Regions from separate parts of the Butyrivibrio sp. AE3006 genome, predicted to be linked through region 1. Evidence: predicted binding sites of a transcription regulator. Region 1 holds the regulator's gene; each other region holds the start of a gene.

Region 1 (10,787 bases):
CGTACCCGTCAGTTTTAACAACCGCGAGGATGTTTGTTCCCCGCGGCATTGCATTGTACATATTTTCTACATTTGAATGGATAGCATCCAGATTGATCTTAGCGTAAACTCTTGAGTATTCTTCCAACATTGTTACTTCAAAACCTCTGTCTTATCAGCAAAAATATCCTGAAGCGCTTCTGAAATATCTCTTGCAGTCATGGCACATTTTCCATGTCTGTCAGCAGCTATATCTCCTGCTTTTCCGTGAAGGAAACATCCGATTACGGAAGCACTGAAAATATCTTCATATTCGCGGCAGCACAGTGCACCAAGAAGCCCTGCCAGCACATCACCGCTGCCTGCAGTGGCCATACCATCATTTCCGCTGATATTAATATAATTTCTATTGCCGTCAGTGATCACACTTCTGGCGTCTTTACATATGATACTCGCATCAAAATCTTTTGCAAGTATGCAGGGCAATGTCAGAATATTCTCCCTGCACTTTTTAAGGTTCTCGCCCGCCAGTCTTGAAAACTCGGCCAGATGCGGTGTAAGCACCTTATCCCCACGATAAAGCCTGAACTTATCCCTAAGCTCCTTATCATTTGCAAGAATACTTATAGCATCCGCATCAAGAACCAGCTTTTTATCAAGGCCCTTAAGCACTGTCCTCAGCAGCTCTTTTCCTATCTCACCCGTTCCGATACCGGGGCCGCATACCACAGCATCAGCCCAGTCAATAGCCCCGGGCAGCGCATCTCTTATCTTTTTCAAAACATCGGTATCATCTTCGTCGTAAACATCTGACATAGCTTCAGGGAGAAGCGTCTGCACAGCGCTAAGATTAGCTTTTTCAGTAAAAATTCGAACCATTCCGGCGCCGCTTTTTAGGGCACTTTCAGCAGCCATAATGCATGCACCGCTGACACGCCTGCTACCTGCCACAATAAGCACCTTTCCGAAAGTCCCTTTATTTCCCGAAGGTGACCTCTTTGGAATCAGCTCGTTAACAGAGGCATTTCTGTCTATGTATTTGTACGCAGGATAATCAGATAAAAATCCATCCTCAGTTATTCCAACTTCGAAAAGCCTAAGCTCTCCCACATATTCACTGCCGGGGAAAAGAAGCTGACCAAGCTTTACATATTCAAAGGTAACTGTCATGTCCGCTGTTACGCAGCAACCGCAAATCTGACCGTTATCCGAGTTAATACCCGTAGGGATATCAGCTGCGATCACGTAGGGTCTCTTTTCAGACTCAGCGCATACTTCATCTATCAGCATAACAGCCTTCTCATATTCGTCGCCAAGAGACCTGCTGCAGCCTGTTCCAAGCATTGCATCGATAACGACGTCACTCTTTTTTACAAGCCACTTGGGGTTATCTGCTTTTTCCAAATAGTAGGCTGGTACTCCATATTTCCCTGCGATACTGACCTGTCTTTTAAGGGCGTCGCTCTTTCTGCCCTTTTTGTGATTCACATAAAGAAGCGCCACATCTATTCCTGCCTGATACAAAAGTCTTGCCGCAGCAACTCCGTCGCCGCCGTTATTCCCTGTACCTGCAAACACAACTACGCTTCCGCCCTTAGGGCATTTTTCTATGGCAGCTTCACATAAAGAAAGCGCCGCACGTTCCATAAGGACATCCTGAGGAACGCCGAAATGCTCAATTGTGGTGTTATCACATCTTCGCATTTCCGCGGCATTAACTGCAAATTTTGATTTTTTATCAAGTATCTGTAAACTTTTCATCTTCAATGACTATTCCATTCTCAACTCTCATCCCATCCTTAGGAATCACGGGATGACGTCTCTCAGGGTCATATCTAAGATCAAACAGGTCTATTACTTCCGGTCCGAAAATATCATGCATGTAGGAATAAACATTGAAATTCTCGATTTCCTTTTCCTGCATGCGAACGATATTTTTCTTAAGCTGCACCCTGACCTTGGATACCCACTCATCTATGGCCTGAATCTCAACCGTATTGGCATCCATTCTGCCATAAAAAACGTTCATGGTCTCAACCATTAGGTCAACATCTGTCTTGTAAATCTCTCTTGGAAGCCCAAGCATTTCGTCTTCGCATTCTTCGATTTTCTCGTTGCTTTCCTTGATGAGCCTTGTGTGGTCATCAATCTGGGCTTCGATCTTTTTCCTCTGCTTCGGATTCTTATCGGCATCATCCCTCAGAGTAACTATCTCGCCAAGAAGCCTCTTTTTAAGACGCTTTATATCCTTAATCTTTTCCCTGGTCTTTTCCTGCTTATCCACAAGCTTATTAAGCTCAGCCTCAAGTTTCTTTATCTTATCTGTCTTGGGACTCAGTATGAAAAGCTTTTGCCACCTCTCATCCTTGGACAAAATAGGAATGTCCTTGCCGATAAGGGCCTCCGAGTAATTATTTGTATCTTTTGCCATAGGCATTCCCCCGTCATAAGAAAACGGTTACTTCCTGGTCTTTACCTGACTCTTCTCATATCTGTCGATTCCATAAGAAAGCTTCATAAGGGAATCAGATAAATGAACGTTTTCAACCTGAACATTCTCAGGAACATCCAGGTCCACGTGAGCAAAATTCCAGATCGCTTTGATACCACAATTAACCAGTCTCTCTGCCATTTTGACAGCCTGGTCCTTGGGAATTGCAAGCACAGCAATCTCAATCTTATTATCTCTTACAAACTGCTCCATCTCTTCGATAGGACGAATTTCGATATTTCTTATTTTCTTTCCGTGAAGTTCGGGATTAAGGTCAAATGCACCTTTGAAAATAAATCCTCTGTTGAAGAAATTATTGTAACCTGAAAGCGCCTGTCCTAAGTGGCCTGCGCCGATAATGATAAGAGTATGTTCTCTTCCGAGACCTAAGATCTTACCGATCTCATCATAAAGATATTCGACATTATACCCATATCCCTGTTGCCCAAAACCTCCGAAATTATTAAAGTCCTGCCTTATTTGTGAGGCTGTTACTTTCATCAGATCACTGAGATCCTGAGAAGAAATTCTCTCGATTCCCTGCTCCTTAAGTTCTCCCAGATATCTGAAGTAGCGCGGCAGTCTGCCGATAACTGCCTGCGAGATTTCTTTCTCCGCCATACTTCCTCCGTTGTCATTATAGGTATTTAGTTCTATATAGATTATACTATCTGTTAAAAATTAGTCAATCTGCGAACTCTACATTCAAAAAGTTTCAAAAATACTGAATTTTTCTTTCAAAAACAGGCATATTTCGGTTTTCTTTAAGAGCAAGTTTATAATATTTTAAGGAATATATTTTATAATTCTATTGTCTGTAAATGGGTGTTCTTACAGACTATAGAGGTAGAAATATATGGGAATGTCAATTGGCGGAATAAGTGGATATAGTATGTATCAAACACAGCCAATGAATTATGCTCTCTCCAATCAGGCACCGGTTTCCGATGTTTATGATGAGCATAAGGCTGTTGGGAACATATCTACAGTTGCTCCTGTGGTATATCCAAACGCACAGGAAGTAAAAGTTGGCGAAGTTGCCAGCACAGATGGTCAGGAAGAGACCCAGAGAGTAAGCCAGCAGTTCAACAATATCGCATCAAAATATAACGGCATGACAGTTGGCTACGGCAGAGATATGGGTGGTTATTCCTATAGCCAGGTCGGTAGTTCATTTGATGCATTTGCCTGAAATTCGAACATTATAAAGCAGAAAATAAGAGCATTCGTAAGACTTAATCCTGCGAATGCTCTTTTACTTTTACTAACTTATTGATTCTAAATACTGCTTATGCGCAAGGATTTCTCAATCGAAATCCTATTTTATTCACTAAGCTCGGCCCATTCGTCATAAAGAGCGCTTAGTTTCTCCTCGTTGGCGCCAAGCTCATCAGATAGCGTTCTCACCTTCAAAAGATCTGTTGCTACCTCAGGATCAGATAGTTCTTCGTTGATCTTCTCATTCCTCTCCTCAAGCTTAGCAATTTCCTCTTCACACTTCTTAAGGGCCGCTTCAATCTTACGCTTTTTAGCCTGTTCTTCCTTTTGAGCTTTCCAGTCGGCTGCTCCTGCGCTCTCTTTTTGCACAGGCTGGGATGAGCCTGCAAGCTTACCAAAGGAATTGCCCTTTGCTGCATCCTCTGATGCCATCTCTATCCCTCTTCCAAAGGAAGATGCACTGCCGCTTTCATTTAAGATTCTTGCGGTCTGCTCCTCACAGTGCTCAAGGTAGTAATCATAGTTACCAATGTAACCGATCATTCTTCCATGGGTAAGATCAAGGATTCTGGTAGCAGTCTTATTGATGAAATATCTGTCGTGGCTTACATATAAAACAGTGCCCTCGTAGCCGCTAATGGCATCCTCCAATATCTCCTTACTGGTGATATCAAGGTGGTTTGTAGGCTCATCGAGGATAAGGAAGTTGGCATCTGAAAGCATAAGCTTTGCAAGAGATACTCTGCCCTTCTCACCGCCTGAGAGGTCTCCGATTCTCTTAAATACATCATCACCTGTAAACAAAAATGCAGCAAGAGTATTTCTGATCTCTGTATTGTTCATGGATGGATAAGCATCCGAGAGCTCTTCAAAAAGAGTCTTCTCATTGTGAAGTACCTGATGCTCCTGATCGTAATATCCTACATGAACCTTTACACCCAGTGTTATTTCACCGGCATCAAGGGATTCCATGCCATTAATTATCTTAAGCATTGTGGTCTTACCGGTTCCGTTGTCACCGATAATTGCCACCTTCTCACCGCGCTTAATTTCAAAGCTTATATTCTCAAACAGCTTCTCATTACCAAAGGATTTGGCAATAGAGTCAACATTCATTACATCATTACCGCTTACGCAGGAAGGAGTAAGAGTGATTCTCATGTCATCACGAACTTCTGTGGGCTTTTCAAGACGCTCAATCTTATCAAGCATCTTCTCTCTGCTCTCAGCCCTTTTAATGCTCTTTTCCCTGTTGAACTGTCTTAGCTTGTCAATGACCTCTTCCTGATGCTTAATCTCAGCCTGCTGATTGAGGTATGCCTTAAGCTTAGCTGCCCTGATCTTCTCACGCTTATGTGCATAGGCTGTGTAATTACCCTGATATACCTCAGCACTTGTTTGATCAATCTCAATTATCTTCTGTGCTATACGGTCAAGGAAATATCTATCGTGGGATACGATAAGTACAGCACCCTTGTAATTCATAAGATAACCTTCAAGCCACTTGATGGAATTCATATCAAGGTGGTTGGTAGGCTCATCAAGGATTATCAGGTCAGGACTCTGAAGAAGGAGCTTACCGAGAGCCACTCTGGTCTTCTGACCACCTGAAAGAGTGGAAATTCTCTTATCGAATTCCTCTTCTGAAAAACCAAGTCCCTTGGCAACGCCTATTACTTCACTCTCCCAGGCATAGCCGTTTTTAAGCTGAAACTCGTGATTCATCTGGGCATAACGGTCCATCAGTCTGTCCAGCTCTTCGCCTCGAAGCACATCCATCTGTGCCTCAGCACTGCGAATCTCCTTTTCGAGATTAATAACATCTCTTTTCATCTCACGAAGTTCTTCGTAGATACTGTGAGCGCTGTCGATATTCTGATTCTGTGCAAGATATCCAACTGTCACATCCTTGGAAAGTGTAACTGTTCCGGTATCCGGAGTCAGCTCTCCAATAAGCATTCTGATGAGTGTAGTCTTGCCTGCACCGTTAATTCCTACTATTGCTGCTTTTTCATTATCCTCAATATGAAAAGACACTCCTTTCAGAATGTCTTTTCCGTCAAACGACTTTGAGAGATCATGACAATTTAAGATCATTGTGTAAACCTCTGATTTTCAAAAACTTATCTGTTAGATACATATTTTTCGTATCTATCATCCCTGATAACACCGCTAAAGTTAAGGCCAAAACCAAAGTCATAGGTATTACCTACAGAATCAGTGTAAGGAGTGTAATCAAAGGGCTTATCCTCACAGTGCTTCTCAACTGTTTCCATATCAGCAGGAAGCTGAACTGGAAGCATTGCTGAAGGCTCTGCGCCACCGCTCACGATGGTAAGTGTAGCCTTTGTCTCAACTCCAAAGTTAACAAGGATCGCATCTGCATATTTCTCAAATTCAGAAACCATGCAGGGATTATTCATTCTGATAGATACAATGACGGGCTTATCACCCATCTGCTCTCTTGCCTTAATTACAAGATCAAGATCGCTTTCGTTGGCAGGTGTGTTGGACTTTCCTTTGTAGGTTCTGTTATTTGACTCCTCACGGAAATCTCCGCCTGCAATGCTGACCTCTCTTGCAGCATCTGCTGTATAAGGTCTGTACTGAAGGGTCACAGGTCTGTAACCTGTCTCCTCAGTATATCCGTCGCTGATAGGACTTTCAATGAAGCAAATAGCCATATCTGCCTCTGCAGGATCATCTGTAACATCATAGAAAGGTGTTACATCTGCAGGATTTGCTCCCGGGATATCCATGGCAGGCATCATATCTCTCATAAAGCCCTTATGAGCATCGATATGTCTTCCGGGGATATAAACCTTCTTTCGTCCGCTTACAGGAAGAACGCCATTATTCTTAACCATTACGATACTTCTAAGCTGAGCATCGAAGCCCTCTTTTACGAACTCATCGCAGCCAAGTACTTTCTTACTCTCCTCGGGATCAAGATAAGGATTCTCGAAAAGTCCGCATCTGAAGCTGTTTAAAAGAAGTCTTACAGCACTTTCCTCAAAGCGCTTTCTCATGGCATCCTCACCATGACGCTCGCAGCCAATCTTATAAGCTTCAAGAATAGGCTTAATATCATTATTGCCGCCAAACTGGTCAACACCGTTCTCGATGATGCAAAGGTGTCTCTCTGCCTCGGATAAATCCTCTGTACCAAAGCATCTTGAACCAAAGGAATCAAGCTTTGGATTAGGATCCTGTGTGATGCCCCAGTCTGTACATACTACACCCTTATAACCGTATTTATCTCTTAAAAGATCACCGATTATGTATTTGCTATAGCTGTTTCCTACGTTTTTGCCTGAAGGATCAACGCCGTAGCTGATTGTATAATACGGCATTACTGCTGAAGCCTCACCTGTTTTATCAAGCTTAAATGCACCCTCAAGGAAAGGCTTTAAGTGCTCCTTAAGATTATCTCCCGGATATACAGCAAACTTACCGTAAGCATAATGTGCATCTCTTCCTGCCTCGCAGGGGCCGCCGCCCGGCCAATGTTTAACCATGGCTGCTACGCTGGTCTCGCCCCAGCCATCTGCCTCAGGGTCATTCTGAAGTCCTTCACAGTAATTCTTTGCATATTCTGTTACAAGCTTGCTGGAAGGACCATAGGTATCTGATACTCTCATCCATCTGGGCTCAGTTCCAAGATCGATCTGAGGTCCCAGCTCTGTTGTAATACCAAGTGCTCTGTACTCTCTTGCTGCAATACGGGCAAAGTTCTTTACTGTGTCAGCTGAAAATGTTGCTGCAAGGCCAAGTCCAAGGGGCCATTTACTTGTGCCCTTTGCCTCTGTCTTAAACTCAGCAGATGCACTGCCTGCGCCGTGTCTTGGATCAGTACTTGTATTTACAGGAATACCATGAGGCATCTCCTCACAAAGTGCCTGCATCTCGTTATTCCATTTAGCAGCAATTTCACCGTTCTTAAGAACCATGGCAAGAACATATCTCACATGATCCTCAGTAAGAAACTTCTTTTGCTGATCTGTAAGCTCCCATTCATCAGCGCCGCTCTCTGCAAGAGTCTTACCTCCCCTATAGGTTGCAGGGAACCAGCCACCACCCTCAGCGGGAACTATCTGATGCGCACTGTACATCATAAGACCTGCGATTTCTTCAACAGTCATCCTTGATGCCAGATCTTTTGCTCTCTCCTCGGGAGAAAGTCTCCAGTCCTCATATGGAACCAGCTCTCCTGTGCGCTCAAGATCTCTGAAAAATAACCCATCCTTCTCAATGACAGGCGCACTTGTAACACCCAGTGTGGGTCCGCCCTCATTTTTTACTGTCTTAAAATTTGCCATACCCTAAATACCTCCTAAAATACCTTCTCTGCACATTTTAATACATTTTCCCATTAATTTATATTGTATTTTGCCTTCTTTTCTTCAGTGAGCTCAGCTCCGGGGAACTGTCTCTTGGCCTCTTCCACAAGCTGCTTGTAGTTCTTATAATAAGTCCTCTTAACCTTTGTCTGATCACTGCTTACAAGAATTGAGTTGTTGCTCTTTAAATAAAACATACCCTCCTGAGCAAATCCAACACATCCATAACCCTGAGTTTCATAAATCATTGTTCCGTAACCCACAGACAATGCCATAAGGCCATCCTCTTCATCACAGATGATCTGTCGTACTGTTGCTGAAGTGTCAATAGACGACGCAGTGCATTCATTTTCTATGTCCCAGATACGGATCTTATAATCATCTCCCTGCATGATTATATGAGTGCCGTCATCTGTAAATCCGATAAATGCGCTAAGATATGACTGAAGCGGAATCTTTGCCTCGGTCTCATAGTTTTCAGTACTTACAAGCCTTACATATCCATCCTTACAACAGATAGCGATATGCTTATCATCCGGACTAAGTGCAATGAAATCTTTGGTGTAGCTGTTAGCTACCGTGCTCAAATTCTCGTCATTAAAATCCTTTGTAGTCTTACCCTCGATATCAATCTCATACAGAACATCTTTTCCTTCAGATACATAAAGCTTCTTAAGGCCTGAGTCTATAAGTACCTTACCGATATTTGATTTCGTTGATCCCTCAATCATTACCTTTTTGGTATCAAGGTCAACAGCTGCCAAATCCCTTGAATTCCATACAGCAGCGCCTGTACCATCCTTTGAAAGTGTCATGTTATATGTATACATATCAATGCCCAGCTCTTCAAGGGTGATCTCTTCACAGGTACCTTCATAGGGATTGATTATCCAAAAGCTGCGCTTATCCTGCAAAATAGCCTTATCATTAAAAAGATGGACACTATAGATAAACTCTCCCTCATCAAAGGAATAGATTTCTTTTCCATCCTTATCATAGAAGTTAACATTGGTATATTCGCCATAATCGGTAGTTGCAAAATATAAACCATCCGGCGATGTCATGCTTGGTGTTTCCTTCTTTTCAAAGGTAACAAAATCTTCTAGATCAGGTGCGTCATGCCACGTAAGAACATATAACTCCTCAGCTGAATAAGAACTAAGTATTATCTTATCCTTAAAAAGTGAGGCTTCTTTAATGGCAAAATTGGTTGGAATCTCAAATTCTGAATAGATTCGACCTTCTACAAAGTCAACAAAATCGATATTACCCTGTCTGTATCCAACCCTTCCATAGGGAGAATCAACGGTCATTGCAACCATTGTGGCATCTCCAGGAAGATTAAAGCTCTTAATAATGTCACCTGTATTCTCATCAATAGCAAAAGCATATGTAGCAGATGTGACTAAAACATAACTGTTTGTTACGCCGTTTTCTGTGTATGTATTGGATCTGATATTTGCATAATAGGTCAAAAGGTTCTTGTAGTTGGCATCAAGCTGTTTTGACCAGACCTTTTCATAATCAGAGTTAAAGAGTTCCACAGTAAGCTGTGTGATTCCCTCACTGATCATATCTTTATTGCCATAAAGTGTGACTATACTGCCGTTTTGTGTAACTGTAAAATCAAGGTAAATTCCATCTGAAACTTCAACACTTCTGTAGGTATTGTCATTTAAATCAACTATCGCAACGCAGGCTCCGTCTGTATCGCTATTGTCTCCACACACATAGAACTTATTATATTCCTCTATGTATTTACCTTCCGATCTGAAGTAAGCACCTGTATCATTGTCAAAATAAGCTATCTCAGAGCCATCACTGGTATCAATGATGCTAATGGACCTAAGTCCCACAAGAATCAGCTTACCTTGTTCAGCGCAGACTTCGCACTGTACGATAACGTCATCAGTCTTTAGCTCATATAACTTATTGCCGTCAAAATCATATTTAGTGACATTGTGCTCAGCAGCCACAAATAAGCCCGTACTGTCGGCGTCAGCGTATTTGATATCCTCATAGTAATTGAAATCATCTATGGCAGGCTCAATCTGAGTCATAAGGGACCAGTCCTGTGTATCCCATACATAGACCCTGCTTCCTTCATCAATTGTCACAAGCTTTGATGAATCATCTATTCTCTTCATATATTTGACAGGAAGCTCATGTGTAAGCACTCTGTCCACAGTAAAATCATTTGAATTACTGTAAGCATATAATACCTTTGATAAAGCATACTCTGCATCTGCCACATACGGTCTTTCATTATCTTCTGAAGGAAGTCCCTCGATTGCCACCAAAGCGGCATCCTCACGGGCTCCCTGATCAAGAAGAGTAAGGGCTTCTTCTGCATAGAATCTGGACTGATTTTCCAGCTTTCCATCGTATTGTATTGCTATCTCCTCAGCCAGCTTTGATTTTTCATCCGCCAGCTGTTTCATCTGCTCAGCCACATTGGCGTTATAGATACCAAAAGCAGTTCCGGCAAGGGTAAGTCCTGATGCAGCAAGTCCGAAGATACTGGACATCCTCTTAATTCTTCGCTCTCTGTCACGCTGTTTAAGCTCATCATAGGTACATCCGATGATGGGTGCCGCAAGACGAAGTATCTCTGTCTTGAACTTTTTGTTTATCTCCTTCTGAGTTGTTCCTCTTACATCAGCTGCAAGAGGCTCAACGGACTCTCCGTTCTCATCAACAAGGAGCTGTGCAGGGAAGCTGTCTGAGGGTTCTCCCTCAACAAGTACAGCCAGAATATG
Region 2 (10,787 bases), on a different contig from region 1:
GCGTTGCAGGTATCAATGAGCTTACAGGTAAAATCGATCACTGCACCAGCGATGGCTATATAAGCGGCGTCCATTTTACAGGCGGAATAGCGGGATTAAATGAAGGAGACATCGAGAACTGTACAAACAAAGCCTTTGTAAATACCACCAATACCGACACTGAGATCACAATCGATTCCTTTGAGAAGCTGACAAGCTTTATCAACCTGATCAAAGACGGTTTTGGCCATGAGAGAGATGTTGCAAAGGAGAGCGTCACTGTCTATGACACAGGCGGAATAGCAGGACAATCCATAGGAATCATCTCCCGCTGCATCAATGACGGAGAGATAGGCTATGATCATGTTGGTTATAACGTGGGCGGAATTGCAGGAAGACAGTCGGGCTATCTTTTGAAATGCTCCAACAACGGACTTATAAAAGGAAGAAAAGATATAGGCGGAATCGTCGGTCAGGCTGAGCCCTACATAACAGTTGACTTAAGCTCTGATATTGCAGCTCAGCTTCAGGAGTCTGTATCAAAGCTCCATGACTGTGTCACCACTACTTTGCAGGATGCCAAGTCACAGTCAAATACCATATCCGAAAGACTTGCCGTAATACAGAAATTCACTGCAGGTGCAGTGGAGGATACCAGATACATTGCTGCAGGTGTTGTTGATTTTGCAAATGGGGTATCCGCAGGTGCAACAGAAGCCTTTTCAAGAGTTGACTATGTGCTTGAAGAAACATCAAGACAGGACGGAACCTTTGATAAGGTCAGCGAAGGCATGGAAGAAATAGGCGAATCCTCGATGGATATAGCTGACGTAGGCGATGATGTAGATATTGAAATGTATATCGAGAATGAGGATGAGCTGAGGCAGTACACAGAGGCAAAAACAATCCTTGAATCCGCAACTGCCCAGTACACTGAGCTAAGGAAAAGATCCCAAAGGGTTTTCTATAACCTTGCTATTGCAAACAGCAAAGCCCTTTTTGATACGGCAGCGGATGTTCAATATCGCTATGCCAATGATTCGGTAGAAACAGATTTTGGTTCCTGGAGTGAAAGTGACATCGGAACAGGACTTAATTCTGACATGAATGGTTCCTGGGAGCATTCGGATGGAAGAGCATTCCCTCAGGATAAAAATGAGGATGACAACAGTCTCCACAAGATGGCACAGGTCAAGGCAGACGCTGATGGAATCAGATATGCAACTGATAACTATGTCAATCCCATAACCGGTGAGAAGGGCAATTATGCTGATGACATAGCAACTGCAACAGCGACGATTCTTGGCATCTATGAAAAACATCTGCCTGAGATGACAGATGATGTGAGAAGTGATGCCCAAAGTGCCATGAATGATTTAGATGAAGCTACGGATGCTTTTGCATCAGCCAGCGACCAGACCAAAGACATTCTTGCTGAGGTAGCTGGAAGAGGTTCTATAGGCTTCCCTCAGTTTTCTCCGGAATATAAAGCCAGAACCGCAAGCCTTGCAGATAATATGCAGGGGATGAACGACAACTTCGGATTATTGAACAGTGAAGTCAATAACGCAACCGGTGTACTGGTGGACGACCTCCAGGATATCAATGATCAGTTCACAAATATTCTGGGGCTTTATACAGATGCCATAGACGGAGTTTTAGATAAAGATTACACGGAAGTATATACTGATACATCCTACGAAGCAGTAAATGATACAACTGATGCCACAATAGATTCCTGCCTGAATTACGGAGAATGCAAGGGAGATATAAGTGTTTCCGGAATCGCAGGAACCATGGCGATAGATTATGACTTTGATCAGGAGGGCGTAATAACCGGTCTTAAGAACAATTCGATTCTGGCTTCATATATCACAAGATGTGTTCTTAGGGGCAATAAGAATTACGGTGACATTACATCTCTTAAGAATAATGCAGGCGGTGTTTGCGGACTTCAGGAGATGGGTACCATTTATAATTGCGGAAGCTTTTCAAAGGTGGCATCAACTTCAGGAGAATATGTAGGCGGAGTTGCGGGATCATCTCTTTCACACATAGTAAAGTCCTATGCAAGAGGCGAGCTGGACGGAGACAACTATGTGGGCGGAATCGCAGGAAATGCAATGCATCTGCAGCAGTGCCTTAGCATAGTAACTGTTGGCGAAGCCAAAAATTGGTATGGAGCTATCGCAGGTCATGTGGATGATAAGGGTGAAGTCAGGGATAACTTTTTTGTAAGTGATGACCTTGCAGGAATTGACAGAGTAAGCTATTCACTTAAGGCAGAACCTGTAAACTACAAAGCTGCCATGGGAATCAAGGATGTTCCCTATGAGTTTGAGACTCTTAATGTCAATTTCATTGTAGAGGATGAGGACCTTGAAGATGGCAGCAAGAAGGTAGGTCAGATTGTTAAAAAGTATGGCGAATCCATTTCGCTCCCTGAGTATCCCAAGGTGGATGAAAAGGAAGGCTTCTATGTAACCTGGGATATCGACGGAGTAGAGAGAATTGTAAATGATATCACCATAACCGCTAAGTACAACCGTTACAGGACCACCATTGCCCAGGATAGTGAAACCGAAGGCTTCTATCAGTCAGAGCTTTTGGTAGATGGCATGTTCAAGGATAACGAGAAGCTATCTGTGGAGAGAACCGTTACCTACGATCCAAACTTAGATTCATCCGAGGAAGAGCATTACTATGAGACTCTGAAGGTGAAAATTCCCTATGATGGCTCCGATGTCCATCAGATCAGATTCAAACCACTGCACGAATATGCACAGGTAGCCGATCTATTACCTGTAGATGCTTTGAAGGAATTTGATCTATATCTTCTTGATGGAGATAAGAGCACGCTTCTTGAGAAAAAAGGCCAGATGGGTGGCTATTCTCTTTATGAGGTTAAGGGTAATGAATTTGTTCTTGCCATGGGAGCAGCCAATATAGATAAGGTCTCCATCTGGTTTACCAGAATACTTGGCGGCATTATCATAGCTTTGGTGGTTCTTATAATACTGATCATCATTGTAATCTGGAGAAACAAAGGTAAACTTCCCAAGTTCCTCGGCGGAGTTAAGACCAAAGTCTCCAAGAAGATTGAGAGTAAAGAGCAGATTTTCTATGACGATTCTCAGGATGATGAGCTTAAAAAAGAACTGGAGGAATACAAGGAGAAGTTTCTTAAGAAGATAGATAATAAGGAGGGAAAGACAGAAGAAAAGACAGAAGATAAGGCAGTAGTTGAGGAAACACTTTCTGAAAACAAGGAAGAGAACGAGGTAGTTGAGGAAATACCTTCTGAAAGTAAGGATGAAGTAAAAGAGGATTCGGAAGAATCCGATAATAAAGAAAGCGAGGAGTAAAAATGGAATTTGATATTCAGTACCTGCTATTGTTACAGAATTTGAGAAATGCCACAGGCGGTATTTTTGATGAGTTTTTTAATGCCATATCAAAATTCGCTGTGGATGTTTTACCATTTCTGCCCTTTGTGGTCTTTTGGGGAGTAGATAAAGCATGGGGATATTTTTTCCTGACCACACACTGGTTTAGCGAACTTATAAATGGCGTCATCAAACTTACAGTGTGCGCATATCGTCCCTGGATCCGCTCTGATCTGATTGAGCCTGCCGGGGATTCCAAGGTTGCGGCAACAGGTTATTCTTTCCCGAGTGGACATACAAAGTCCGCAACAACTCTTTATGGCGATGTCTTTGTATGGCAAAAGGATAAGCGCAAATGGCTTGCAATTACCAGCGCCGTACTTATCGTCCTGACAGGATTTTCAAGGAATTTCCTTGGGGTTCATACACCTCAGGATGTAATTGTAGCAGCCCTTGAATCAATACTTATAATCTTCATTGTGTACAGAGTGGCTAAGAGAGTTGAAGGCGATGAGAAAACCTTAGACATTCTCACACTGCTTGGTGTTGTTTTTGTTGTGGCAGCCCTTATATATATTCAGGTAAAACCTTACCCCATGGACTATGATGCAGCGGGAGCGCTTCTAGTTGATCCGTCCAAGATGATGAATGACTGCTTCAAGGCAGCAGGAGCTTTTCTCGGATTCCTGATAGGAAGCTACGTGGACAGACATTATATTCACTACGAGATTCCTGTTGGAGCCAAGAACCTTCCAATGCTGGTTTGTGTCGGTGTTGCCATAACCTTTGGCTGGAAAGAGTATTTTGGACCTGCCACCGTTGGAGCTGCCTTTGGCGGACATTGGGGCAACTTTATCGCAAGGCTTATAATGCTGCTGTTTGCAATGATCTGCTGGCCTTTGGTAATACAGAAAGAAGCAAAAAATTAAAAAAAAATTAATAAAATTAGTATCTTGTTGGACATCTGATGGACAATATAATTTATAATAATTTTAGAAATTGATTTTCTTATGAGAACGATTGTCAAATTAGATCTGGGGGGATAGTGATTATGACAATGGAAAGACTTGAAAACTTCGTACTGCTTTTAATGGTAGTAGGAATGATCGGAATGCTTTATGTATTCTTTTGATTCATACATAATGTTTCGATTGAGGGATTCACGGCAGCCTTAAATGGCTGCCGTTTTTCATGTTTTTCGAAAAAAGGGAAAATTAATCAATATTTTATAACCTACAACCTCAAAATCCTTGATAATATCAGCAATTTTTAGTAAAATCCTTGTGTAGTGCGTAGTAATGGATAAAAATTTATCATTCTATAGTAAACACTAACAATAAGGAGGTACTTATGATTTACTCAACAGAGGTAAAAAATATGTGTCCCGTAACACAAGGGGTACATCATGGTGCTGCTCCCATTCCTGAAGAGGCTAAGTGGGTTCAGTCCAAAGAGATTAAGGACATTTCCGGTTATACACATGGTATTGGCTGGTGTGCTCCTCAGCAGGGTGGCTGTAAGCTTTCCCTTAACGTTAAGGAAGGTGTTATCCAGGAGGCACTTGTAGAGACTATCGGATGTTCCGGTATGACTCACTCAGCAGCTATGGCAGCTGAAATTCTTCCCGGTCTTACAGTTCTTGAAGCGCTCAATACAGACCTTGTATGTGACGCTATCAACACAGCTATGAGAGAGCTGTTCCTTCAGATTGTATATGGTAGAACACAGTCTGCATTCTCAGAGGATGGACTTCAGATTGGTGCCGGTCTTGAGGATCTTGGTAAGGGATCACGTTCAATGGTTGGTACTACATATGGAACACTTGATAAGGGACCTCGTTATCTTGAGCTTACAGATGGTTACATCACAGACCTTGCTCTTGATGAGAACGACGAGATCATCGGATACAAGTATGTTAACTTCGGAAAGATGATGGACTTCATCAAGGCCGGCGACGATGCTAACACAGCTATGGAAAAGGCTAAGGGTCAGTATGGTCGTGTTGCTGATGCAGCTAGATTCATCGATCCCAGAAAACAGTGATATAGGTAAGGAGGAAAAAATAATGGCTTTATTTGAATCATATGAAAGAAGAGAGCCCCAGATCCTGGCTTGCCTTAAGGAGTATGGAATCTCTTCCATCGAAGAATGTAAAGATATTACAATGGCAGCAGGCATTGATGTTTACAGCCTCATCGAAGGCATTCAGCCTATCTGCTTTGAAAATGCTAAGTGGGCTTACACAGTAGGCGCTGCTATCGCAATCAAGAAGGGTTGCCGCAAGGCTTCCGAGGCTGCTGCAGCTATCGGTATCGGCCTTCAGGCTTTCTGCATCCCCGGTTCTGTTGCTGACCGCCGTAAGGTAGGTATCGGCCATGGTAACCTTGGTAAGATGCTTCTTGAAGAGGACACAGAGTGCTTCGCATTCCTTGCTGGTCACGAGTCATTCGCAGCAGCTGAGGGTGCTATCGGTATCGCAGAGAAGGCTAACAAGGTTCGTACAAAGCCTCTTCGCGTTATCCTTAACGGTCTTGGAAAAGACGCAGCACAGATCATTTCCCGTATCAACGGCTTTACTTATGTAGAGACCAAGTACAACTACTTCACAGGTGAGGTAGAGGAAGTATTCAGAAAGTGCTATTCAAAGGATGCAAATTCACCTCGTGCAAAGGTTAACTGCTACGGCGCTAACGATGTACAGGAAGGTGTTGCTATCATGTGGAAGGAGAACGTTGACGTATCTATCACAGGTAACTCAACTAATCCTACAAGATTCCAGCATCCCGTTGCAGGTACATACAAGAAGGAGCGTACTGAGGCTGGTAAGAAGTACTTCTCAGTTGCTTCAGGTGGTGGTACCGGACGTACACTTCATCCCGATAACATGGCAGCAGGTCCTGCTTCCTACGGTATGACAGATACTATGGGTCGTATGCACTCAGACGCTCAGTTCGCTGGTTCTTCATCAGTTCCCGCTCACGTTGAGATGATGGGTCTTATCGGCGCTGGTAACAACCCGATGGTAGGTATGACTGTTTCTACAGCCGTTTCCATCGAAGAAGCTGCAAAGGCTGGTAAGTTCTGATCTCGATAACTTGCTGAGGTTTTCTCGAAGCTAGTTAGCGAGACCGTTCAACCGAACGAAGAGAGGTTGAACTTCCTTGTGAAAATCACTTAGCGAGGTTCTGTCGAGCTTAGTGAGTGTGGTCGTTCGGGCGAGCATGAAGTGCGAGAGCCGAACTACCTTGTTAAATAACTTGCTGAGGTTTTCTCGAAGCTAGTTAGCGAGACCGTTCCGTCGAGCGATAGCGAGAGCGGAACTTCCTAATGAAGGATGTTATAGAGCCCTCACTCCTGGTGGAGTGAGGGTTTTTTCTGTTTGGTTGAGTCATCTTAGGGTATTGGGGATTGTCATAAGAACAGGCAAGTGACTATTTCTTTGACTCATATCGCGGGCTCTGCCCACACCCGTCCTCGCCGGAAGGCAGGCCAGCAAGCATGCTTGCTGACCTGGGGGTTAGGATAATCCGAGAACCTTATGCCAAGGAACTTTCGCGGCATATCCTCGCGCGAGTAGTTCAATAGAACATGGAATGCTAGGAATGCTGAGGACTTCTGCGGCGCATCACTGCTCGGAGGCGCTGTGGTATTTCACGGTTTCCTTGACAACGGTTCCGCTCCGAAATTACAGTGGAGGCCTTTAAATAAGTGCGCTGCTAAGAGTGCTAAAGGCGGGATTACATCGCAGAAGCTATTATTTGGATGCATCGCGGTAATTGAAATCTTGGATTACATCGAAGTAGCTTGATTATGGGCTACGCGATGTAATTGAAGAAATTTGAAAGGCTGAATTACATCGGAGGAGCTGTTGGATGGATGATACGATGTAATTTAATAACATGATTACATCGGAGGAGCTTCAGGACAGGCTATGCGATGTAATGTAAGGCGACGAGAAGGTTCAAATTACATCGACATGATTCGAAAATGGGTGTTTCGATGAAATTGGATATATTGTTTACATCGACATGGCTTGAAAATAGGCGCAGCGCAGCTTTCGATAACTTGAATCTCGGTCAAATCTCATACGAGAAGATGGTTTACAGAGGGCTAACGCGGTGAAATAGGCCTGAAAGCAGTGGAAATCGCCGCGCGGTTCTCGTTTATCGTTTAAAACAAAACTAAATTACGATAATCCGCACGGCGAAAATGCCTTGAAAACATCTCAAATCACCGCGGCGAGATTTTTTTAGCTGCAAGGAAGGAATCTCATTGTGGTTTTTCATCTTAGTAGATATTCTATTCTGTAGACAAAATGATCATGAGGAATCCCTTTCCACAACGGGAGTGTGGGATTTTTTATCCTTCCAAGCAAGACAAATTCTAAAATCTTTCGAAAGAAAGTACGAAAAGCAGCCCATTTATGCACGCTTTGTGATACAATATAAAATGCATTAAAGTTTTGTTATTGATTCGGGGGTAATTTCATGATTTTTAAGAAAAGAATAGTAGCTGGCATTATGGCTGCATCACTTATTTTCACATCAGTACCGGGAGTAAGTGCGAGCGCAGCGACCAAGCTGACTTATAAAGATCTCTATGTTAAGACCATTACATTTGAGAAGAATGCAGTTCTGCCTACATCGGATGCTTCATCATCGGCGACTACACCTGACGCATCTGGAGCAGCATCAAGCGGTGCATCAGCTCAGACAGGATTTGCGGATCCTACTAATGGAACAGGCGCAGCTTCTACAGATGTAGAGCAGCCGGAGATACAGAATGAGACCATTAAGGTTATGAATGGAATGCAGTTCGTCATTTCCACAACCAGATATGGCAAGCTTGTTAACACAAAAAAGAACAGCAAGAACTTCAAGTACAAATCTTCTAATAAGAAGATTGCCAAGGTTGATAAGAATGGTAAGGTAACCACTCTTAAGACAGGTAAGTGTGATATCACAATCACCAACAAATCAGATAAAGAACAGTTCATTCTTCACCTCAACGTTGTTAAGCATGTAAAGGTTAAGAGCATCAAGCTTAATAAGACAGAGAAGAATTTCAAGAAGACAGGTAAGACCTTCACTCTTAAGGCTACGATCAAGTACACCTCCAAGAAGACCGGTGATGTTCCGGTTTGCTGGAAGTCTTCTAATACCAATGTGGCCAAGGTTGATGAGTATGGTAAGGTTAAAATTGTAGGCTATGGACTTGCGTATATTACATGCAGTGCAGGTTCCAATAAAAAATCAGCCAACTGTAAGATAAAAGTCATTGATCCCAAGAATCCCAGCAGAGGATTTGGTGGTGATGGCGAAGGCGGAACAACAGGCGGAAGACCTACCTACAACACAGGTAAGGTAGTAGATATTTCCAGTCATAACGTTGTTTCAGATTGGGAGAAGCTCAGAGAGAATGCAGATGCTGTAATCATCCGTATCGGATACAGAGGCTACGGCTCAGGCAGCATCGTTCAGGATAGCAGCTTCGCAAGCAATGTTTACAACGCACAGCAGTACGGAATTCCTTACGCAGTATACTTCTTTACCACAGCTGTTTCAGAAGCTGAGGGACGTGAAGAGGCTGATTGGATCGCTAACAGAGTAGGCGGAATGAATCTCTGCTTCCCTGTATTTATCGATACCGAGTATTGTAACGGCGAGCACAACGGACGAAGTGATGGATTGTCACAGGGTGCAAGAACTGCAGCAGTTGGCGGTGCTTGCTCACAGCTCCAGGGAAGAGGCCTTGAGGCAGGTGTATACGGTTCCACATGGTGGCTTAATAACCGCGTAGACATGGGCAGCCTTCCTTATAATGTATGGGTTGCACAGTATGGTTCAACCTGTACATATGGCGGAGGAAAGCTCCTTTGGCAGTACACATCATCAGCTCCCGGCTATGGTGTAAAGACAGGCGGACGTGAGTGCTGCGACGTATCCTACTGGTACGACTAATAAAACCGGGCATAGCAGATAAGTCATAAAAAGCACAGTATGTGAAAAAGTTAATATGAAAATCTAAGCCTCAGGTACATCGGTGCCTGAGGCTATATTAAAGGTTAAAGGGGAATTACATGAATCAGGATTTGTTGGGGAACATTTATAACGACTTTTTTGGACCGGGGTCAGGCGGAGATGGTAAGCCTCCCGTATTTGATGATCCAAATAAAGAAAAGGAGATTAAAGAGCGCGTAGAGAAGGACTTTAAAAATGAGAAGGACAGCTCCGGTGTTAACGGACCGGAATTATCCTTTGGTGATGAAGGTAAGTCAGCACCGGATAAAAATCCGGATATACTTTCAGGGGAGAAAAAACATTATCAGGATGCTGATGAAGCCTTAAGAGAAGCAAGAGCACTGTTTAACTCAACGCATTTTGCTAAGAACATTACTGAAGGGAATGACACAGGAGCTTTAACACCCCAGAACGACCAGACTCCTCAGTCCGGCGCACCACAGATGCAGATGGCAACTTCAGCTCCCGTAGAGCCAAAGCCCCAGGAGCCTGAGACAGATCCCATGGATGATTTAAATGCTCTTATCGGTCTTGCCTCTATCAAACATGATGTTAAGGAACTTACAGATTTTGCCAAGGTTCAAAAGCTTCGTAAAGACGAAGGTATGAAGGCTGTTCCTGTTTCACTTCACCTTGTATTTACAGGTAATCCCGGAACAGGTAAGACCACAGTAGCAAGAATCATTTCCAGAATCTACAAGCAGATAGGCGTTCTTTCCAAGGGACAGCTTGTTGAGGTTGACAGATCAGGACTTGTTGCAGGCTACGTTGGACAGACAGCTCTTAAGACTCAGGAAAAAATCAACGAAGCTCTCGGCGGCGTTCTTTTCATAGACGAAGCTTATTCACTTTCTCAGGAGAATGACGCTTTCGGTCAGGAAGCAATTGATACGATCCTTAAAGCAATGGAGGATCACAGAGATGATCTCGTTGTAATCGTTGCCGGCTACACAGAGCCCATGGAGAAGTTCATCAACAGCAATCCCGGCTTAAAGTCCAGATTCAATAAGTACATTGAATTCCCGGATTATTCAATCGATGAGCTTGAAGCTATCTTCAACATGAACTGCAAAAAGTACGAGTACGAAGTGGAAGAGGATACAGCTAAGCATATCCGCGAGATGATCACAGCAAGGAAGCTTGAGAGAACTGAGAACTTCGCAAACGCTAGAGAAGTGCGAAATCTCTTCGAGGAGATCGTAACCAATCAGGCCAGAAGAATTGCAGAGATCGAGTCACCTACAGCAGACGACATCAGACTTATCAAATCTGAGGACCTTATGGAAAAAACAGAGGATGAGACTAAGAAAGATGAAGGACCTGCTGAGGAGACTGCAGAAAATAAAGAAGCAGCCGAAACCACTAACGAATCAGTAGAGACTGAAGTGCCAGAGGAGACAGC
Region 3 (10,787 bases), on a different contig from region 1:
CTTCGTATTAACAGAGAGAGAAAAGGACATAATTAAGAAGCATATGTGGCCTCTGACAGTCGTTCCTCCGCTTTGCAGAGAGGCATGGGTTGTGACACTGGCTGATAAGTATTGTTCAGCTATGGAGACGATAGGCTTACATAAAGCCAGATTGAAGGCTAAATATATTGAACTGAACAATGATTGAGTATTATAAGAGGTTAGATATTTTCTGACCTCTTTTTTATTGTAGAAAGAAATAATAAAGTATCATAACTCTCTATATTTTAATGAAATGCATTAGCAAAAGATGATAAAAAAGGTGGCCACAAATCAATGTGACCACCTTTAATATCTTAATCAGATTTACTTTTCAAAGAATCAAAGCTTAGGGCCAGCTGCTACAAGAGCCTTACCAGCGTCGTTGCCTTCATACTTCTTGAAGTTCTTTGTGAATCTCTCAGCAAGATCCTTAGCCTTAGCTTCCCACTCAGAAGCATCAGCGTATGTATCACGAGGATCAAGGATTGCAGGATCAACACCAGGAAGAGATGTAGGAACTTCGAAATCGAAGATCGGGATCTTCTTTGTCTCAGCCTTGTTTACATCGCCGTTAAGGATTGCATCGATGATTCCACGAGTATCCTTGATGGAGATACGCTTGCCTGTGCCGTTCCAACCTGTGTTAACGAGGTAAGCCTTAGCGCCAGACTTCTGCATCTTCTTAACAAGCTCTTCACCGTACTTTGTAGGATGAAGCTCAAGGAATGCCTGTCCGAAGCAAGCTGAGAATGTAGGTGTGGGCTCTGTGATTCCACGCTCTGTTCCTGCAAGCTTAGCTGTGAAGCCTGAAAGGAAGTAGTACTGTGTCTGCTCAGGTGTAAGGATAGATACAGGAGGAAGTACTCCGAATGCATCAGCTGAAAGGAAGATAACATTCTGAGCATCAGGACCAGCGGAGATCTTGTTAACCTTCTGAACGATGTTGTCGATGTGCTGGATAGGATATGATACACGAGTGTTCTCTGTTACGCTCTTATCATCAAAGTCAATCTTGCCGTTAGCATCAACTGTAACGTTCTCAAGAAGAGCATTTCTCTTGATTGCGTTGTAGATGTCAGGCTCAGCGTCCTTATCAAGACCGATAACCTTAGCATAGCAACCACCTTCGAAGTTGAATACGCCGTTGTCATCCCAACCGTGCTCGTCATCACCGATGAGGAGTCTCTTAGGATCTGTTGAAAGTGTTGTCTTACCTGTTCCTGAAAGACCAAAGAAGATAGCTGTGTTCTTACCTTCCATATCTGTGTTAGCTGAGCAGTGCATGGAAGCCATGCCCTTAAGAGGAAGGTAATAGTTCATCATTGAGAACATACCCTTCTTCATCTCACCGCCGTACCATGTGTTGATGATAACCTGCTCACGGCTTGTGATATTGAATGCTACGCAAGTCTCAGAATTGAGGCCAAGCTCCTGATAGTTGTCAACCTTAGCCTTAGATGCGTTGTAAACAACGAAGTCAGGCTCGAAGTTTGCGAGCTCTTCATCTGTAGGAACGATGAACATGTTCTTGATGAAGTGTGCCTGCCAAGCAACTTCCATGATAAAACGAACTGCCATACGGGAGTCTTTGTTTGCACCGCAGAATGCATCAACTACGAAAAGTCTCTTGTCGCAGAGCTCTTTCTTAGCGATATCCTTAACAGTTGCCCAAACATCCTCACTCATAGGATGGTTGTCGTTCTTATACTCGTCTGATGTCCACCAAACAGTATCCTTAGAATTAGCATCCATAACGATGTACTTATCTTTAGGAGAACGTCCTGTGTAGATACCTGTCATAACATTAACAGCACCGAGTTCTGTATCCTGTCCAACTTCATAGCCTTCAAGACCGGCCTTTTTCTCTTCTTCATAGAGAACCTCATAAGAAGGATTATGAACGATTTCAGTTGTGCCAGTAATGCCATACTTTGTTAAATTAATTTCTGCCATTTCTTTAACTCCTTTTCTTTTTCTATTTTGATAGCATATGATTACAAAAAATCAATGCTAAACGCTCATACACTACATTATACAATATTCTGTTAGAAAAATAACAAAAATCATAGAAATTTTACAAATACTTTAAAAATAGGACAAAATAGAAATATTGTCTGCAAAATACCAAACAGATTATGAAAATAATTCACACGGGAGAGCTTTTCCTTGAAATGTATTCCACATGGAACTGTTGTCTGTCCGGTGTAAGATCAAATTCAGTAATTGCTCGGGCTATTCTTGTAAGGCATGCATCTGCCATCTCTTCAATAGGAAGTCCAACCACTGAAAGAGAAGGAATGGCGTATTCTTCATGATCCTTAAGACCGTTACCGATACTGATGAGTTCAAGGTCTTCAGGAATCTTTATTCCTTTTTCATGAAAGCCTTTGAGGGCACCGAATGCAATGTTGTCGGAAGTGCAAAGAACACAATCGGGAAGTTCTTTTCTTTTACATATCTCCAAAGCACCAAGATAGCCTCCGCCAAGGCTGTCCTGTACTTCAATTTTTCCAATATCTGATATGCCAAATTCATTCATCTTAAAACGAAAGACATTTTCTCTGATGTGCATTCCGTTGAAGGTTGCAACAGAGCCAAGAATGCAGGGGCGTTTTTTTTCATGCCTTGCAAAGACCTCTGCAGGTATAAGGCCGATTTCGTTATCATCCATATTTACAGTGGGATATTTGTCTGAATATCTGTTGTAGAGGACGATGGGAATTGGAAAATCGTTGCTGTCGAGGAATTCCATATCGTTCTCTGATGCATTACAGATAATCACTCCATTACTGCTGGTGAGCGTTCTTTGGGTGATGGCTTCACTAAGGTGCGATGTGTTATAAGGGTTGATATTTAGTCCGTACTTATAACCATGCTTAATTATTGAAGACTGTAAGCCTGATAAAAATCTTGAAAGCGTATCCTGTCTTGCGGAAGCGTCCCAGAATATGGTGATAACCGGCATATTGGGCAGGTTACTTCTAAGAAGCTTTGACTGCATGTTGGGAGTGTATCCAAGCTTAACTGCAGCCTCCTGGACTTTTTTTATAGAAGACTCTGAAATATTTCTTTTCTTACCAAGTCCTCTAAGAACTATAGAAACTGTACTGGGTGACAGTTCTGTGTATTTTGCAATGTCTTTAATTGTAACCATAATAAAAAATCCTTTAGTCAAACGATGTACTATTGACATTATACACTAAACGGGGTTATATTCAATATGCTAGTACAACGTTGTAGTAATTATTTACTATCTCTATTATTTCAGGAGGCTACGAAATGAAGAAAATAGCTATCGGCGGAGGTCAGGGATTTTGGGGTGATTCTCCGGATGCAGCAATACATATGATTAGAAAAGCTGATATACAGTATCTTGCCTGCGATTATCTTGCAGAGCTTACACTGTCTATCATGGCAAGACAGAAGATAAAGGATCCCACAAAGGGCTTTGCGCCTGATTTTGTAACAAGGCTCCTTAAGGAGGCCGGAAGAGAGGCTTTTGAGAAAAAGATAAGGATTGTTACAAATGCAGGTGGAATGAATGTCCAGGGCTGTGTTGATTCTATAAAGAGCTGGGCTGAGGCTGAGAACTTAAAGGGTTACAAGATTGGTTATGTAACAGGAGATGATATTAAGGATAAGATTCCTCAGCTTATTGCAGACGGATGGGAATTCCCTTCAATGGACACAGCGGGAAGCGATGATACAAGCGGTGTTCGTTTTGAAGATATAAAGGATAAGATTTACAACTGTAACGCATACATCGGTCATGAGCAGATTCAGAAGGCTATAGCAGACGGTGCGGACACGGTTATAACAGGAAGAGCAGCAGACTCTGCACTTTTCCTTGCACCTTTTGCTCATGAGTTTGGATGGGCAGATGATGACTGGGATAACCTTGCAAGAGGTATTATGGCAGGTCACCTTCTTGAGTGCGGCGGTCAGGGTGCAGGCGGTAACTTCATGTATGACTGGAGATCCGTTCCTGATATGGAACATCTTGGATTCCCCATCGCTGAGATTACAGAGGATACATTCGAAATCACTAAGGCTCCGGATTGCGGCGGACTTATTACTGAGCAGAGTGTTAAGGAACAGTTCTTATATGAGGTTCTTGATCCTGCCAATTATTACACACCTGATGTTAACGTTGATATCAGCCACGCTACTGTAACTCAGAAGGGTGAGAACAGAGTAGCTGTTGCAGGCATAAAGGGTAAGGAAAGACCTGATACCATCAAGCTTTGCGTTGGATATCACAAGGGCTGGAAGACAGTTTCAATGCTATCCTTTGCATGGCCGGATGCCTATGAGAAGGCAAGATACTGCGCAGATGTGATCATGAAGAAGATGCAGGAGAGAGGCATGAAGGCAGATGATGTGCATATCAGCTTCATCGGTCTTGATTCACTTCATCTTGGAGTTGCTGATAAGAGTCCTGAAACAATCGCAAGACTTAATGAGTGCGTAATGAGAATCGCAGTATTCTCAGAGGATAAGGCAGAATGTGCAAAGATCATTCCTGAGATCAGCCCACTGCAGCTTAACGGACCTCAGGGAGCATCTTTCTTTGGCGGAAGAGCACACGTTCAGGAAGTTATGGCACTTTATCCTACAGTTATTCCAAGAGATGCGCTTAAGGTTGAGAGTCACATTCTTACAGTATAAATTGGTAGCATTTTTGAACCAGAGGTTCAGGAATGGATTTTTAGTGAAAATTAGGAGGTCATCATGCCCAGAATATATTTATATGATATCGCACACGGAAGAAGCGGCGATAAGGGAGATACCAGTAATGTCTGTGTTTTTGCAAGAAAACCTGAGTATTACGACATAATCTTGAGGGAAGCAACACCTGAGAATTTGAAGAACTATTTTGGTGATATGGTTAAGGGCGATATCACAAGATATGAGGTTGCATCCTTAAACGGAATGAATTTTGTTATGCACCACGCACTTGGCGGCGGCGCTACTATGAGCCTTAGACTTGACTCCCTTGGAAAATCCATGGGATCAGCAGTTATGAGAATGAAGATAAACGTATCAAAGGAAGAACTTGACAGTCTGCTTGAAAGCGGCGTTAAGCTTATGCCCTTCGAGGATCCTTATGCGGAGGAAGAGTAATGGAACAGGCTTTAAATATGGGCGGACAGGCACTTGAGGATGTTCGCGTCCTTGATCTTACAAGAGTTGTGGCAGGACCTTATGGCGGATCGATTCTTGGAGATTTTGGAGCAGATGTAATTAAAATAGAGGTTCCCGGAAAAGGTGATGATGCAAGAGGCTATGCGCCTTACAGAAATGGCGAGAGCATGTACTATGCCAATCTTAACAGGAACAAAAGAGGAATCACTTTAAATCTTAAGAGTGATGAAGGAAAAGAGATTTTTAAGAAGCTTGTTGCCAAGGCAGATGTACTTCTTGAAAACTACAGACCAGGTGTCATGGAGAAGCTTGGTCTTGGATATGATGTGTTAAAGGAAATAAATCCAAGACTGATCTATGCTGCCTGCTCCGGCTTTGGAAGCTATGGAAGATACAGCCAGCGTCCCGGATATGACATTATTTCTCAGGGAATGGGCGGACTTATGTCAGTTACAGGTATTCCGGGAGGCGAGCCTACAAGATCAGGTAATGCTATGGGTGATATCCTTGGCGGAATGAATATGATCATGGGCGTACTTATGGCGCTTCATGCAAGAGAGCGTACAGGACTTGGCCAGAGAGTTGATGTTTCTCTTGTTGATTCGGTTGTGGCAAGTCTTGAGAATGCGTATATCAGATATTTTGACTCGGGAAAAATCCCTGTAAGAAATGGTAACGCATATGCATCAATCGCACCTTATGATACATATCATGCAAAGGACGGATTTGTAGTTATCGCCTGTGGTAACCAGAAGCTTTACGAGAAATTCTGTAAGCTCATAGACAGAGAAGATATGATAACCGATGAGCGATTTCTTACAGTTCCTCTTCGTGTAAAGAACAACCTGATCCAAAAGGCAGAGATAGAGAAGTGGACAAAGGACAGAACTGTCAGTGAGATAGTGGATATTATTCTTGGTGCAGGTATTCCTGCAGGTCCTATCTATGATGTTAAGCAGATAACAGAGGATGAGCATATTTGTAAAGACAGAGAGATGTTCATTGATGTAGATCATCCCGTTATCGGACCTATGAAGGTAAATGGCAATCCCATTAAACTCATGGATATGATGCCCAGAATAAATCGCCCTGCTCCTACTCTTGGACAGGATAATGACAGCATTTTAAAAGACGTACTTGGCTATTCAGATGAAGAAATCGCTGCTTTTAAGGAAGCAGGGACAATCTGATAAGTTTTAATTTTCGGCCACCGTATCCGGACGGCATAGCTACATGTAAACCGGCGATTAAAGAGGAGAACGAACCATGGCATTAGATAAGGCAGCAATTGAAGAGATGATCAGGCAGTATATGGAGAAGCAGAAGAAGCTTCTTTGCAACATTCCACTTGATATAGTGGCAGAAGAAGGCGAACTTGAAGAGGTCATGATTCCTTCAGATGATGGAAAAAAGCTGAAAACATGGTTCTTTTTCCCTAAAAATATGGAATATCCTCTTCCCTGTATTGCAGTTAGATGCTGCTATGTGGATCAGGTGGAATTACTGAAGCTTAAGGCAAGGGAGTTTAATAAAAGGGGCTTTGCCTTTGCAGTTCAGTGGTGCCGCGGTATAAATGGCTCTGAAGGAGAGTGGGTACCTAACATAAATGAGAGAAGAGACGGACTTTCCTTTATGAATGCACTTCAGGAAGACGATAGGATTGAAAGTGTTGGCTACTGGGGAGATTCATATCTTGCACTTACAGGATGGTGCATGGCTGATGCGGTTCCCTCCAAGGTTAAGACCATGTATCTTGGAGTCTATGGCTGCTTTAGACATACCTCTGCATACAAGGATGGTATGTTCAGGCAGGACATCCTGACAGACTGGGCCATGAATAATGCGGGAGTTCCGATTAGCGCAGACTATCTTGAAAGCGCAGCTTACATGCCGCAGGCAGAAGTTGATGAGAAGCTTTGGGGCGTAAAGCTTGACTGGTACAGGGACTGGATTACTCATACAGACAGAAATGATCCCTATTGGGAAGAAGGCTTCTGGGGAATGCTTAAGGAAATCCCCGGGAAGGTGAAGATACCCGTATGCGTCAGAGAAGGTTGGTATGACCATCATCTTGGCAGCGCTATTGAGACCTGGGAAGCTCTTAGTGATGAGACCAAGGCTATAAGCAGAATAGAGATTGGCCCTTGGAATCATGGGTATGCAAATTGTATAGATCATCAGAATACCGAGAATGTAGGTGAAGATGCATTTTCATCGCCTGCTCTTTGGTTTGATGAGATACTTAGGAAAAATAAGACTACTTCAGAGAATGTAAGATTATATGAAGTAGGTGCAGATAGATGGGAATATCCTAAGGAATTCCCGGTTAGATCAGAGAAAATAAAGAGCTTTTATCTTGATAAGGATAAAAAGCTTTGCAGAGAAATGTCATCAGATAACGGAGAATGCTCTTTTGTATATGATCCAAAGAATCCGGTTATGGTATGCGGAGCGGAGTCAACCTTCCATTCTATGATGGAAAATGGATCACACATACAAAAAGAAGCGGACTATCGAAGCGATGTTACCAGTTTTGTATCAGATAAACTGGAAGAGGAGATCCATGTCCTTGGACAGATCAATGTAAAGCTTCATGTATCATCTGATGCGGAGGATACAGCCTTCTATGTAAAAGTAATTGAGGAATTTGAGGATAAAAAGAGTTATAATGTTAGAGGTAGCATTACCACTTTGGCATATAGAAATGACGCTGACGCAAGACAAAGCTATGAGCCGGGTGATGTATGCGAGGTCAACATAAAGCTCTGGGACATCGATTGGTGTTTTCAAAAGGGCAGCAGGATCAGACTTGATATAACATCATCGAATTTCCCTGAATACAGTATACATTCAAATAATGCCGGAGTATGGTCACTTCAGAAGAATCAGAAAAAGGCAAAACAGACAATTTATACAGGCAAAGAAAGGGCCTCTGTCCTTGAGTTGCCCATAGCATAACTTATTTTACTAGAAAAAGATGGGAGAACTTGAATGTTTGGGAGACTCTCAAAATATTTGAAGCACCGCCCAATACTGAGAAGATGGATTTTAGTAGGGCTGGCTATTGTTTTACTCACCGGTGTGGGTATGATAGGGTCAGCCTTCTTTTTGGTGCATAAATTGTATGCCAAGGAGGAGTCTCTTCAGGAGGAGCTCCTTCGTGAGCAGGTGGCATCAATTGAAAACATCTGCGAAGAGGTAGTACTTGGGGCACAGACCTTTATAACCAATAATCTGGTTCAGATTGCGGCAAAAAAGCATGATGAAAATCTGGAAGACAAAATGCGTCTTTCTGAGATAGCGGATCTGATGGATGAATATGGCGCTGTTCATGATGTGTTTGGTAAGATGTATCTTTTTTTACCTAAGAATACGCCATCAGTTCTGACAAAAGAAGAATTTATCAACATCAGTGATAATATAAACAGCGTTCAGGGCCTTGGTCTTACAGCTGAGGATATGCAGATTTTGTACAACGATGCGCTGTACAGTAAGTTTAAGGTTGCAGGATCAGGCAGTGAGAAGCGCCTTTTTTACTCTATGTCCACACAGTATGCAGCTCCTTTTGAGGAGCAGGATGCCGTCTTACTCATAGAGATAGATAAGACCAAAATGAAGGAAGCAATAAATAATAATTATAATTTTTTGCTTATTTCGGAAGATGATGAATATATAGAGCTGGGCAACGGTGGTCTCGACGAAGAGATGATTACTGAATGCAAAGCTTCTGTGGATAAGCATATAGTTGGTAAGAAGGTAATATATCCTTTTGCATTGGGACCTTATGGACTCAGAATGGTCGCTGTTCTTGATACGGGACTTGCTATTGATGCAGTTAAACCCTTTGTTGTCGGGGTAATTATTTATGGTCTTGCTCTTATTCTGCTGGGCGGAATTTTTGTCACCCACATTATGAGAGTTCAGTACAGACCCATCGAATCACTTCTGGATTTCATGGATAAATACGAGACTACCAGATTTGCAGATGGTTCTGAGTTAAATGATGACGAGTTCAAGCGTATTGAAATTGGAATAAGTAAGTCAATCAATAGCATTCAGATGTTGCAGGTATCCCAGAAGGAGCTCGATAAATTCAAAAATGACAACGAGACAAGGATTATAAGACTGTTGAATTACGGAACGGATACCTTATCCGAGGATGATGGCGATGGCAACAGATACCTGGTAGTCAGCTATGATATCGATAATCCTACTGAAACTCCAATGGATCAGAAGGAGAGAGATCAGGTATGGTTTATCATTCACAATGTATCGGAAGAGCTTATTGGGAAAGAGAATCTGCTAATTACAGGCGGCCTGGCTCACTGGTTTTACAATATTGTTGAACTTAGAGGACAGGATGAGCTGTCACTTCCGGACCTGACCGATAAATTAAATACCGTATGCAGCTTTATCAGAGAGAAGTTTGATATAGCTCTTGTAGCGAACATTTCTGACATCCATCATGGTAAAAAAGGAATCCCTACAGCCAACAGAGAGGCTATGCTGGTTCGAGAATACCGTATTTATGTAGGTACTCTTCCAAATGTAGCATTCTATAAAGAGTTGTCTCTCGATGATGAAGCAAAGGCAACCCTGACAAGCTGGGATCAGATGGAGCAGGTTCAGAACCTTTACCGCATGCATAGAGGCATTGAAGCTCAGAGCATGCTTGATAATATCGTAAATGCCGCTGTTGAGAGCAGTAAAGGCACTGATAGTGTTGATGAATCCGAGAAGGAAAACAGCGGAAAGAGCATGCAGCTGGTGGAGAAGGCCAAGGAGTTTGTTGATAAGCAGTATTCTGATAAGGATATGAACGTCAACAGCGTGGCAAACGAGCTTAATGTCAATAATTCCTATCTATCAAGAACTTTTAAACAGATATATGGCATAGGAATGCTGGAATATATCAACAATGTAAGACTTGATAACGCTGAAATACTTATGGCAAACGGAATGACTGTTAAAGATGCTGCCGACAAGGTTGGATTTACAACACCAAGACCTCTTATAAGATGCTTTAGAGAAAAACATGGAACCACCCCGGGAGATTTTTATAAGAGTAAATAATTTATTAAAAAAATAAAAATTTTATTACCCAAAGTAAATAATTAAGATGATTATAAAATCGGAAATACGTAAATGTATTTCCGATTTTTTATTATAAACATTCTGTAAAATACCACAATTTTTCATAGTAAAAAATTGTACATCAATCTCAAAATGCAGATAAATACAGGGTTTTAAGAGGGCAATATTTCGAAACATAGCACATTTTTTACATAATGACAAAAATGATACCCTGACGTAAAAAAGCGGTTCTTTTAATGCGTATAGTACAACGATATACTAAACTCACACAAGGCAATCAGCTGCATAGGGAGCAGCCAAAAGAAAAAGGAGAAGGAAGGAATGGAGCAAAAAGTAACAAAAGAAAAGCCGGTGATTCCGGCAACGGGGTATGCAGAGCATGCCGGCTTTGCAGGGTTCTTACATAATTTAAAGACAGACATCCTGCGAAACAAAGTAATCTACATTATGTGCATACCGATCGTGGTATGGTACATCATTTTCCATTATATACCGATGGCAGGTATCATAATGGCATTTCAGAAGTA

Evidence for each region. Region 1 encodes Rex, which represses fermentation and respiration genes when NADH is low (regulators of the CRP and FNR family bind a similar motif). Its sites were predicted from a motif close to ATTGTTAANTANTTAACAAT; they were not measured.
Region 2: a site for Rex is predicted at 4,664-4,683, ahead of G603_RS0100375 (iron-sulfur cluster assembly scaffold protein). Genes of this name have one in related genera too.
Region 3: a site for Rex is predicted at 2,063-2,082, ahead of pckA (phosphoenolpyruvate carboxykinase (ATP)). Genes of this name have one in related genera too.

What each region holds. Positions count from the first base shown of each region.
Region 1 is NZ_AUJJ01000002.1:281,337-292,123, reverse strand. Features, by position in the region: gene alr (alanine racemase) at 1-130, opposite strand, end outside; gene G603_RS0102990 (bifunctional ADP-dependent NAD(P)H-hydrate dehydratase/NAD(P)H-hydrate epimerase) at 133-1,740, opposite strand; gene G603_RS19005 (hypothetical protein) at 1,718-2,410, opposite strand; gene G603_RS0102980 (redox-sensing transcriptional repressor Rex) at 2,438-3,091, opposite strand; gene G603_RS0102975 (hypothetical protein) at 3,327-3,662, shown strand; gene G603_RS0102970 (ABC-F family ATP-binding cassette domain-containing protein) at 3,794-5,785, opposite strand; gene G603_RS0102965 (glycoside hydrolase family 3 protein) at 5,812-8,007, opposite strand; gene G603_RS0102960 (toll/interleukin-1 receptor domain-containing protein) at 8,061-10,787, opposite strand, start outside.
Region 2 is NZ_AUJJ01000001.1:92,424-103,210, forward strand. Features, by position in the region: gene G603_RS0100360 (hypothetical protein) at 1-3,344, shown strand, start outside; gene G603_RS0100365 (phosphatase PAP2 family protein) at 3,347-4,294, shown strand; gene G603_RS0100375 (iron-sulfur cluster assembly scaffold protein) at 4,716-5,408, shown strand; gene G603_RS0100380 (GGGtGRT protein) at 5,431-6,450, shown strand; gene G603_RS0100395 (GH25 family lysozyme) at 7,853-9,325, shown strand; gene G603_RS21135 (AAA family ATPase) at 9,445-10,787, shown strand, end outside.
Region 3 is NZ_AUJJ01000008.1:1,405-12,191, forward strand. Features, by position in the region: gene G603_RS0104405 (HD domain-containing protein) at 1-187, shown strand, start outside; gene pckA (phosphoenolpyruvate carboxykinase (ATP)) at 361-1,974, opposite strand; gene G603_RS0104415 (LacI family DNA-binding transcriptional regulator) at 2,168-3,175, opposite strand; gene G603_RS0104420 (acyclic terpene utilization AtuA family protein) at 3,301-4,689, shown strand; gene G603_RS0104425 (AtuA-related protein) at 4,753-5,145, shown strand; gene G603_RS0104430 (CaiB/BaiF CoA transferase family protein) at 5,145-6,356, shown strand; gene G603_RS0104435 (CocE/NonD family hydrolase) at 6,433-8,124, shown strand; gene G603_RS0104440 (helix-turn-helix domain-containing protein) at 8,254-10,239, shown strand; gene G603_RS0104445 (ABC transporter permease) at 10,582-10,787, shown strand, end outside.